Regions from separate parts of the Enterocloster bolteae genome, predicted to be linked through region 1. Evidence: a T-box and tRNA genes for the amino acid it is inferred to sense, from the RefSeq annotation. Region 1 holds a T-box; the other holds one or more tRNA genes.

Region 1 (5,493 bases):
CGGAAGCATCCGTGCGCAGTCCCACCTTCTTGGCAGACAGACGGATATTGGTGCCGTTGAAGCAGGCTGACTCAAATACCATGGTCTGTACATTATCCGTGATTTTGGAATTCTCTCCGCCCATGATGCCTGCGATTCCCACTTCCTTTTCCCCGTCATTGATCATGAGGATGGTGGAATCCAGCTTTCTCTCCTGTCCGTCCAGGGTCTGGAATACATCCCCGTCCTTAGCGCATTTCACCACGATTTCGCGGCCTGCCAGCTGGTCGTAGTCAAAGGCGTGCATGGGCTGTCCGTACTCTTCCATGACATAGTTGGTGATGTCCACAATATTGTTGATGGGACGGATGCCGTTTCCCGCCAAACGGCGCTGCATCCACTGGGGAGAAGGCGCAAGCTTTATATTTTTAACCATCCTGGCGCAGTAACGGGGACACAGCTCGCTGTTCTCCACCCGCACATTCAGATAGTCGTGGATGTCCTCGCCGTTGCCTGTTGGTGTGACCACCGGGGCATGGAATGCCTTGCCAAAGGTGGCCGCGGCCTCTCTGGCTATGCCAATCACACTGTAGCAGTCCACACGGTTGGATGTAATTTCATATTCGAACACCACGTCCCGCAGTCCCATGATTTCCACTGCGTCGGATCCGGGCACGCTGTCCCCCGGAAGGATGTAGATACCGCTCTCCGGGGCATCCGGGTACATATCCCTGCTGGCTCCCAGTTCCTCCACGGAACACATCATGCCGCAGGACTCCACGCCTCTTAGCTTGCCCTGCTTAATCCTGATTCCTTCCTCAGGAAGGGCGCCTCCGTCGTGGCCTCCCGCCACGCGGCCTCCGTCCAGCACCACAGGCACCTTCTCACCTATGGATTTCTCCGTGATATTGGGGGCGCCTGTGACAATCTGCACCGGCTCTTCCGCTCCCACGTTGACCTGGCATACCACCAGTTTATCTGCATCCGGATGGCCCTTGACCTCAAGAATCTCTCCGACAACGATTTTTTCCAGGTTCTTATCCAGACATGTATAACCTTCTACCTTTGTTCCTGTGAGCGTCATGGCATCCGTGTAATCCTGGGCCGTGACATCCAAATCAGGGACATATGCTTTTATCCATGATAATGCTGTGTTCATGTGTTCTCTCTCCTTCTATGCTGTGAATGTTTATCAGGGCGCATGATCTTAGAACTGTTTCAGGAAACGGATATCGTTTTCATACAGCAGACGCATGTCGTCAATTTCATATTTAAGCAAAGCAATACGCTCCAGTCCCACTCCAAATGCGAATCCAGAATACTCATCCGGGTCAATACCGCACATCTCCAGTACATGGGGGTGTACCATACCGCATCCCAGAATCTCTATCCAGCCCGAACCCTTGCAGAACCGGCAGCCCGAACCGCCGCATTTGAAACAGGTCACATCCACCTCGGCGCTGGGCTCGGTAAATGGGAAGTGGTGGGGGCGGAACTTCACCTTTGTCTCAGGCCCGAACAGCTCTCTGGCGAATTCAGCCAGCGTTCCCTTCAGGTCCGCAAAGGTAATATTCCTGTCAATCACAAGGCCCTCAATCTGATGGAAGGAGGGGGAATGGGTGGCATCCACCTCATCGGAACGGAACACGCGGCCCGGCGCAATCATGCGGATGGGAAGCCTGCCCTTCTCCATGGTACGCACCTGTACCGGTGATGTCTGGCTGCGCAGCAGAATGTTTTCATTGATGTAGAAGGTATCCTGCTCGTCCCTGGCCGGGTGGCCCTTGGGAATGTTCAGCTTCTCAAAGTTATACCTGTCATATTCCACCTCAGGACCTTCCACTACCTCATATCCCATTCCCACGAAAATACGCTCCACCTCTTCCAGGGCAATGGTATTCGGATGGCTGTGGCCCACATTGTTCTTCCTGGCCGGAAGGGTGACGTCGATGACCTCCCTTTTTAACTGCTCCTCTCTGGCTTTCCTGGCCAGGGCAGTCTTAGCTTCCTCCAGTCTTCCCTCGATAAGCCCCCTTACATCATTGACCATCTGGCCCACCTTTGGCCGGTCCTCCGGGGCAACATCCTTCATGCTCTTTAACAGGTTCGTCAGTTCTCCCTTCTTACCCAGATAAGATACACGGATGTCATTCAGTCTCTCCAGCGCTTCGGAAGATTCAATCTGCCTTAACGCCTCTTCTTTGATTTTCTCTAACTGCTCTTTCATGGCTTCTCCTTTTCTTTGTAACCAGATAGAATCCTGCTCCCGGGATTGTCCGTCCGCGTCAGGCATTCCTGAAGCTGCAATCCCCGGGGAACATTTTTGCTTCATGGGATCCGCGTTCCAGGAAACAAAAAAGCCCCGTCTCTTCATCACTGAAGGGACGAGACTGTAAACTCGCGGTACCACCCTGCTTCCTGTATCACCCCAGAACCTATAACTGGAGTATACAGACACTTGATGCACGTAACGTGTGCCTGCGTCACAGACTACCGGAATCCTTTCACGGATTGGCGAAAGCATCCTTTTGCCCGTACAGCTCCGGTGGGAATTTCAACCGTCTATCTGAACCCGGGCAGGCTTTCAGCCGGTGGCCTCCCCTCTCTGATGGAAAATAAACGTCTACTATGCACCTTCATCGCTTTTGATTATCAAATCTAACCTACATTCTAGTCACATTTTCTGAAAATGTCAAGCGGAAAGCCAGAAAAACACATTTGACTTTGAAAAAAAGAAGGGGTAAAGTTATATTCAGGGGCCATTTTGTGGCGGTCCTTCCAAAATACATTACAAAAGAAAGGCATACCCATATGATTCATCGTTATGAAACTCCCTGTATGGACCTGCAGCAGATTCATCAGTCCGGCCAATGTTTCCGCATGGTTCCCCTGCCGGAACATACATACCCTTCAGGGACAAAGAACGGCTACCGGCTCATCAGCGGCCTCCGCGTCCTGCGCGCGTGGCAGGACGGCCCTTTCGTCTGCCTGGACTGTCCCCATGAGGACCTTTCCTTCTGGCTGTCCTATCTGGACATGGACCGGGATTACCAGGCTGTCATCGCCTCCATTGACCGGGAAAATACCTACCTGAGGGCAGCTGCCATGAGCGGGACAGGCATACGCATCCTGCGCCAGGACCCATGGGAGATGATCATTACCTTCGTGATCTCCCAGCAAAAGACCATTCCCAACATACGTCAGCTGGTGGAAGCCCTCAGCAGCCGGTACGGCACCCTTCTGGAAGATAGACAGAACCGTGGGAGCGGTGAGGTCCGGGAGAAAGATGAGGTCCGGGAGAAAGAAGGTGCCCGGAGGGAAGGTGCTGCCCTGGAAGAAAGTCTCCCGCCGGCCTTCTCCTTTCCTGCCCCCAGCCAGCTCTGTCTTGCTTCCCTGGAAGATTTAATGGGGCTTAAGCTGGGCTACCGGGCCAAGTACATCCACAGGCTCTGCCAGGACGCGGTTTCAGGCAGGCTGGACCTTTCCCATCTGGCTGCCCTTAACTATGAGGAAGCCATGGAATATCTCACCGGATTTTACGGAATCGGAAAAAAGGTAGCCAACTGTGTGTGTCTTTTCGGCCTCCACCACATAGACGCGTTTCCGGTAGATACATGGATCGAAAAAATCCTGATGGAGCAGTATTTTGACAGAAAAAAATACCGCCGCATCCCCAAAAACCGTCTCTGCGAAACAATCGTAGAAGATGTGTTCGGGCGATACAGCGGCTGTGCCGGCATCATGCAGCAATATATTTTTTATTACGAGCGCAGCGTCAGGCAGGGAAGGGAATGAGCTGTGTCACTCCATAAGCCGCCCCATAGACGGGCGCAGGCGTCCGGCCACCGTCACTGCAAGAATGCAGAGTATATAATCCGGAATCATGGTGGGCAGGCAGTATACCGCAAAGATGGCGCCCCATCCCACTGTGTCGGGAGTCACCACCACAAAGTGGGTGATGAAGTAAAAGTAAAGGATTCCCATTCCGTAATAAATCACATACCCCACCGTGGCGCTAAACAGGCAGGCCCCGGGCTTTGAGGCGTGCATCCACTCCACTATCTTACCCATCACATAGGCTGCCAGAGCAAATCCCAGCAGAAACCCAAAAGTGGGGCGAATCAGATAAGAAGGTCCTCCGCCCCGCGCAAATACAGGAATTCCCACCAGTCCAATCAGCAGATAGGTGGACACACTGAGGAAGGCTCTTCTGGAGCCAAGCAAAAGGCCTGCCAGAAGCACAAAGAACCACTGAAGGGTAAAATTCATGGTGTCCGCTCCCACCGGTATGACAATCTTAATAAAGGCCCCCACTGCTGTCAACGCCGTAAACAGCCCGCATACCGTCAGGTCCCTTGCAATTCCGTGCCGCTGCACCATTGTACGGCTTCCTGTGCTGCTTCCCTGTCTCATTCACTCCACTCCTTCTGTCTCATCAAAATCTGCCTGCCGGACAAATCACATCATGCCCAGCTCAAATATCTTCCATCGCTCCCGCAGCCCTGCTTCCCTGCCCACCGCAAAATCCCTGGTGAACGCTCCGTCCCCCCACTGAGGGGCCTTCTGCAGGGCCTTGGGAGACCATTTCTGCGAAAAAGAGACCCGTACCACCTTATACTCCTCATATCCGTAGGAGGCCGCCAGCTGGTCGTAACGGGCTTTCTGGTCCTCATATTCCTCCTGGGACAGGGTTTTAAACCCATGGACAATGTACTCCTGTATATAATATCCGTCTTTAAAATCCCGGTCCTCCTGTTCAAAATTCAGGGCTTCCAGCTGATCTTGCGGAAACAGCCTGCTGCACATGTCGAACTGGCCCAGACCCTTATACTTATAAAACCAGGCAGCTGTCATCTGAGGCATGTCCGCGGGCATGGATTCAAATTTAACATGCCTGGGAAGCAAATCGTCCTGCACCGTATATTCACTTACCAGCTTTTCTCCGCCCTTTGCCTTGTTGGCTGCAGCCACCCCGAACATGATGGCCAGACAAAGCAGTGTCAGACCGCAGATTCTGACGGCCTGGGGCGATATGTTGCGTCTGTTCATATTATGCAATCCTTTCATAGCCTTTTAACAGCTGGCCCGGGACATTTCCCTGTGTTCCATACAGCACTTGCGTATTCCCTCGGAAGTATTAAAGAACCGTATTCCATAGGATTTTATCTTGTCCGTATCCATGGTCAGATTTCTGGGACAGGAGGCAAACCTCTCATCATTGCGTTTTAATATACCGCCGGAATCGCTTCCTGCTAATTCCCTGAGGAACAGCCTGGCCGTGTCAAAGGTGTTGTACCGGTTCTCACTTCCAAAGTTATAAACACCTCCGGGAAGCCCCATGGCCTCCTCCAGATGGCGCACCACTTCCCACACATAGGTGATTCCCCTGTAATCATGGACAGGAAACTCCACCTCCCGCCTATCCTTTAACGCGTCCGCCAGCTTCTGCAACAGCCCCTGGCCCGCCGCTCTTCCCCTGGACGGAGCGTCATACATCCAAGTAAGCCTGAGGGC
Region 2 (5,493 bases), 2.2 Mb from region 1:
AAGGACAATGTAGGAGAGTTCAAGGATTACCTAAAGACTTTTGAGTAGGAACAGGGCTGGAGTTTTGAGACGGATTTTTCATATGGGAATCAAACATACTTCAGGCCATAAAAAATAAGGGCTGCCTGCCGGCAGCAGAATGAGAGGCAGAAATGGACTTTAAAAAATGCATTGTAGAGAGCGGTAAAAAGCTGGAGAATTCAGGTCTTACTGTAGAAACGTGGGGAAATATCAGTATCCGCGATCCTGAGACCGGACTGGTATACTTAACGCCCAGCGCCATGAAATACAGTACCATTGTGGAAGACGATGTAGTGGTCTGCAGGCTGGATGGAACAATCGTGGAGGGTCACAGAAAACCAACTATTGAGACAGGGCTGCACCTGGCTATATACAGAAACAGAGAAGAGGTAAACGCAGTCATCCATACCCATCCTATGTATTCCATGGTATACGCTACGCAGGGAAAGGATATTCCCCTGATAATAGATGAGGCGGCCCAGGCCATGGGAGATACCTGTAAATGTACACAGTATGCACTGCCTGGTTCTGAAGAACTGGCAGACCAATGTGAAAAGGCGTTGGGAAAGGAAGCCAACTCCTGCCTTCTGCATTCCCACGGAGCAGTCTGTGTGGGTGAGAATATGGACGCAGCGTTTAAGGTAGCAACAGTCCTGGAAGCAACAGCCAGAATTCTTTACATGATTGAAGCCACGGGCGGAAAACCGGCAGGGATATCACCTGAAAATGTAGCGGTGATGAAGGATTTTGCCAAAAATCATTATGGCCAGGGGAAATAGCGGGTTATAAGAGAGAATCAGAACATAAAAGGCAGCAGTGTATTGCGCTGCTGCCTTTTGTTTTGCCGTGGATATAAGGTGAACAAAACAAAAAAAGCCTCTTCAAGGCTTTTTCTCATTTTACAGAGCAGGTGATGGGAATCGAACCCACGTATCTAGCTTGGAAGGCTAGTGTTCTACCATTGAACTACACCTGCGTAATGACCGCTTCGCTATGTGGTCAGTGCCCAAAGTCGGAATCGAACCAACGACACGAGGATTTTCAGTCCTCTGCTCTACCAACTGAGCTATCTGGGCATTTGTCTATGGGAACAATCAGGAATCATCAGTAATTATCCTTACAAGCTCTGTTCCATCAGCGACATCAACAATTTTACAAGATTTCTCCAATATTGTCAAGATGAAATTTGAGTAAAATAACCTTAATTCGCCGTAATTTGTTTTTGTCATACCCACAGATATAAAAATCCGCCTTCATTCCTGCGTATTTGAGTAAACAAAAAGACATGGACAGTATGCCATGTCTTTAAGAATATCCTGTTACACATACTCCTTACGCCCGCTGGCATCCGCAATGCCTTCCTCTTCCCTGTATTTGGCAACGGTCCGGCGGGAGATGGATATGCCGCGTTCTGCCAGCTTTTCACCCAGAAGGCGGTCGCTGTAAGGCTTCTTTTTGTTTTCTTCCTCTATGATTTCCCGAAGCACACGCTTGATGTCTGCGGCAGTCACGGACTGGGTACCGCTTTCGCTGCTGCTGCTTTCCTGGACAGCCACACTGCGCGAGAAGAAAAAGTTCATGGGGTATACACCCCAGGAGCACTGAAGGTATTTCTTGCTGACAGCTCTGCTGACTGTGGATTCGTGGATGTCCAGTTCCTGGGCGATATCTGCCAGCCTTAAGGGATTCAGGTGGGCAGGTCCGAAGGTGAAGAACTCCTCCTGGTGTTCAAGAATGGCCCGAGATACCTGCATCAGCGTCTTTCCGCGCTGGGTTACACACTGTTTGACCCACTCGGCCTGCCGGATTTTATTGCCCAGATACTCCTTGAGTTCAGAGGATTCAGGATTCTGGTTCATCTGGCGGTAGTAGCTGTTAAGCTCAATGGTGGGATACATGGATTCATTCAGCAGGATGTCAAAATGGTCCTTGAACTTTACAATGGTCACATCCGGGATGATGTAGCGGAGCTGGTCCCTGCTGCTGAAGGATACACCCGGTTTGGGATTCAGGGATTTAATAATCTGACAGTAACCCGCAGTTTCAGTGGGAGAGAGGCGCAGCTTCCTGGCAATGGCCGGAATCTGGTTTTTGGCAACCATTTCCAGGCAGTTGTCGATGATGGATTCCAGTACCGGGGTCAGTATGTCCCTGCGTTCCAGCTGCAGTTTCAGGCATTCCTCCAGTGTACGTGCGCAGACGCCGGATGGGTCCAGGGCCTGGAGATCAGACAGGAGATCTTCCACTATCTCAGTATCGGTCCCAAAGTAGGAGGCAATTGTCTCTGTGCTCTCTTCCAGGTAGCCCTTGTTGTCAAGACATTCCAGCATGAACTTGATGATTTCCGTTTCCTGGTCCGTGAAGTTTTCCGTGATGAGCTGGGACCACAGATAGTCCTGAAGAGTCTCGCCGTCGTCCGTGTTAATGTTCCAGCTGGATTTAAAGTCGTAGTCATCATCATTATTCTGGCGCTGGTACAGATAGTAATTCTCCTCATTGAAAGAATTAAGCCATTCCTGCTGTTCAATGGACTCGCGCTGCTCTTCAGCAGTGGGGGGCTCCACAATGTCGATTACCGGGTTTTCCAATGCCAGTTCATTGATATAAGTATTCAGCTCCTGGGAGGTCATCTGAAGAATCTCAGCTGACTGAATCATCCGCTGTGACAAAGTCTGGGTTTGCTTTACCTGTAATTTTAGGTCCATAACACTTCCTTCTTTCGTGATATCTCATAATGCATCAGAGCGTGTTTAAAAATTGTGTTCCGCCAGATGGCGGGCAGGCGGTTTCAAACAGGCTCCGGAGAGGTGATGATTGCGCCGGGCAGTATGAGGCAGAAACATGTTTCCGGTCTGCCCTGGAAAATTTTAATGAAATAATTATAACACAGATGGCCTTTTGGTACAATGATGCACTTGGACATTTAAAGAGGCGGAAAGAAAGCTTCTGCGTGTAATCAGAAGCTAAGTGCACCCGTGCAGCTGGCTCCGCAAATCAGCCTTTAAAATCCTGTGGAGGCATGTTATAATATCGCCATGGTCCAGACCGCGGGGAAATGGCTGGGATCAGGCAGATGCCGGCGTCCTGTAATGCATTTTCAGGCACCCTGCGGACGGAAGAATGAATTCAGGAAGGAAAATATTTCATGTTATTTAGTTCCATGATATTTTTATGGCTGTTCCTGCCCTTTGTGCTGGTCGTAAATCTGTTGCTGCCCATCCGGCTAAGCAACTTCTTTCTGCTGGCAATGAGTTTTATTTTCTATGCATGGGGAGAGCAGGAGTATATATGGCTTCTCCTTTTGTCCCTGGCTGTGAATTATGCAGGTGCTTTGGGCATAGAGGCTGTGCGGGGCAGCAGGCCGGCGGCTGGGGAAGCTGCTGGAGCGGCAGGGGTTACGGCAGGGACTGCCGTCAGTACAGACAGCCAGACGGCTTCCGGTGCCGGCAAGCACACTCTCTTTACCCCGGATAAGCTGCTCCTTGTGCTGCTGGTGGCGGTGAACCTGGGTTTTTTAGGGTATTTTAAATACTTTGATTTCCTGACCGGCCTGGTCAATAAGCTGACGGGGGGCACTGTGGCGGAGCCAAAGAACCTGCTGCTGCCGGTGGGCATCTCATTTTACACATTTCAGATGATATCGTATGTGGCGGATGTGTACCGGGGGACCACAGGGGCCGAGAGGAACCTGCTGAACCTGGGACTTTACATGTCCTTTTTTCCTAAGATGATACAGGGACCCATCGAGCGCTATCAGAGTATGGGTGCGCGCATCAGAAACCGCCATGTGACGCCGGAACTGTTTGCATGCGGAGCAAGGCGCTTTATCTACGGACTGGGAAAAAAGGTTATACTTGCCAACCAGTTCGGAAGCGTGGTGGACAAGGTTCTGGCCAATCCCATGGACCAGATTAGCGGAGGTTTGGGATGGTATGTGGGAATCCTGTATACACTGCAGATTTATTTTGATTTTTCCGGTTATTCCGATATGGCGGTGGGCCTTGGTAAAATGCTGGGCTTTGAGCTGACGGAGAACTTTAATTATCCATATCTGGCCAGGTCCGTGGGAGAGTTCTGGCGCAGATGGCATATATCTCTCTCCAGCTGGTTCAAGGACTACCTTTACATTCCTCTTGGCGGAAGCAGGAAGGGGACATTTGTTACCTGCCGTAATCTGATGATCGTATTTATCTGTACCGGATTCTGGCATGGCGCGGGCCTGTCCTTTATTGCGTGGGGAATGTATTACGGCTGCCTGCAGGTGGCGGAACGGCTGTTTTTAAAGCGGCGGCTGGAGTGTCTGCCAGCGGCGGTCAGTTATATTTATATGTTTTTTGTTACCGTGGTGGGATGGACCATGTTCCGGGCGGATTCGTTGACCCGGGGACTTATGCTGCTTAAGCAGATGTTTCTTCTGCGCCCGGGGATTTATGATACGGCCATGTATATGAGCCATAAGACCATAGTCTATATGGTGATAGGGATTGTGCTGTGCGGTCCGTTTCAGGCCCTGGTTCCCTGTTTTAAGAAACATATGCAGGACGGCAGAAGCATTTACCTGTCTGAAAGCCTGGGACTTATACTGCTGTTTGCATACTCGATTGTGATGGCTGTGGGCAGCACTTATAATCCGTTTATCTATTTCCGGTTTTAGAGAGGAGGCAGCAGGTGAGACAACGCATAAAAGCATATATATTTGCAGGCATGTTCCTGGGGATGATGATACTGCCCGGACTCCTGTTCATACCTCTTAAGGATTATGTGGACACGGAGAATTACGAGAACCGGGTTTACCAGGAAAAGCCGGTTCTTAATTTCAGGAATCTTTCTGCAGCGGACCTTAAATCCTATCCGGGGCAGTATGACGCCTACTTTAATGACCATCTGGCCTTTAAGAATCCCATTGTGGCCTTTGGGAAATTGGCGGACATTCATGTGTTTGGGGAAGTCACGTCCGATGCCGTTCTTATGGGAAAGGACGGATGGATGTTCTATAAGCTGAAAGGGGAAATGGAGGACAGCATTGCGGACTACCAGGGAACCAATCATTACAGTGTTGATGAGATGGAACGGTTTGGGGCGCTGCTTAAGCAGGCGGAGGAAAATCTGGCCTCCAGAGGGATAAAGCTGGTTTTCTATATGGTTCCCAATAAGGAGCAGGTATACAGCGAGTTTATGCCCTCATCCGTGAAGGTGGTTCAGGAACAGTCCAAGGCGGATTTGCTGTACGAATATCTGAAAGAGAATACGGACTGTGATGTGTACTACCCCCTGGATGAGTTCAGAAAGGCCAAGGATGACTGGTGCCAGATATACAGGAAGTATGATACTCATTGGAATGATATGGGGGCATTTATGGCATCCCAGATGGTGATACAGGACATAGACGGGGAGCCGTTCGGACCGGAGTCATACCGCTCTTATGATATTGAAAACAGAGGAACCTTCAGCGGGGACCTGGCAACCATGCTG

What was found. A T-box is a leader RNA that pairs with one kind of tRNA and senses whether it is charged. The one in region 1 lies ahead of pheS (phenylalanine--tRNA ligase subunit alpha), so its partner is inferred to be a tRNA-Phe.
Region 2: it has a tRNA-Phe gene. The T-box ahead of pheS (phenylalanine--tRNA ligase subunit alpha) is inferred to sense a tRNA for this amino acid. The anticodon was not compared.

Annotation. Positions count from the first base shown of each region.
Region 1 is NZ_CP022464.2:3,777,884-3,783,376, forward strand. It holds gene pheT (phenylalanine--tRNA ligase subunit beta) at 1-1,138, opposite strand, end outside; gene pheS (phenylalanine--tRNA ligase subunit alpha) at 1,187-2,206, opposite strand; T-box leader at 2,357-2,628, opposite strand; gene CGC65_RS17705 (DNA-3-methyladenine glycosylase family protein) at 2,791-3,774, shown strand; gene CGC65_RS17710 (biotin transporter BioY) at 3,781-4,392, opposite strand; gene CGC65_RS31565 (hypothetical protein) at 4,438-5,028, opposite strand; gene CGC65_RS17720 (SDR family oxidoreductase) at 5,053-5,493, opposite strand, start outside.
Region 2 is NZ_CP022464.2:6,024,520-6,030,012, reverse strand. It holds gene CGC65_RS28010 (sugar ABC transporter substrate-binding protein) at 1-48, shown strand, start outside; gene CGC65_RS28005 (class II aldolase/adducin family protein) at 153-800, shown strand; tRNA gene CGC65_RS28000 (tRNA-Gly) at 927-997, opposite strand; tRNA gene CGC65_RS27995 (tRNA-Phe) at 1,025-1,097, opposite strand; gene rpoN (RNA polymerase factor sigma-54) at 1,341-2,726, opposite strand; gene CGC65_RS27980 (MBOAT family O-acyltransferase) at 3,167-4,675, shown strand; gene CGC65_RS27975 (alginate O-acetyltransferase AlgX-related protein) at 4,690-5,493, shown strand, end outside.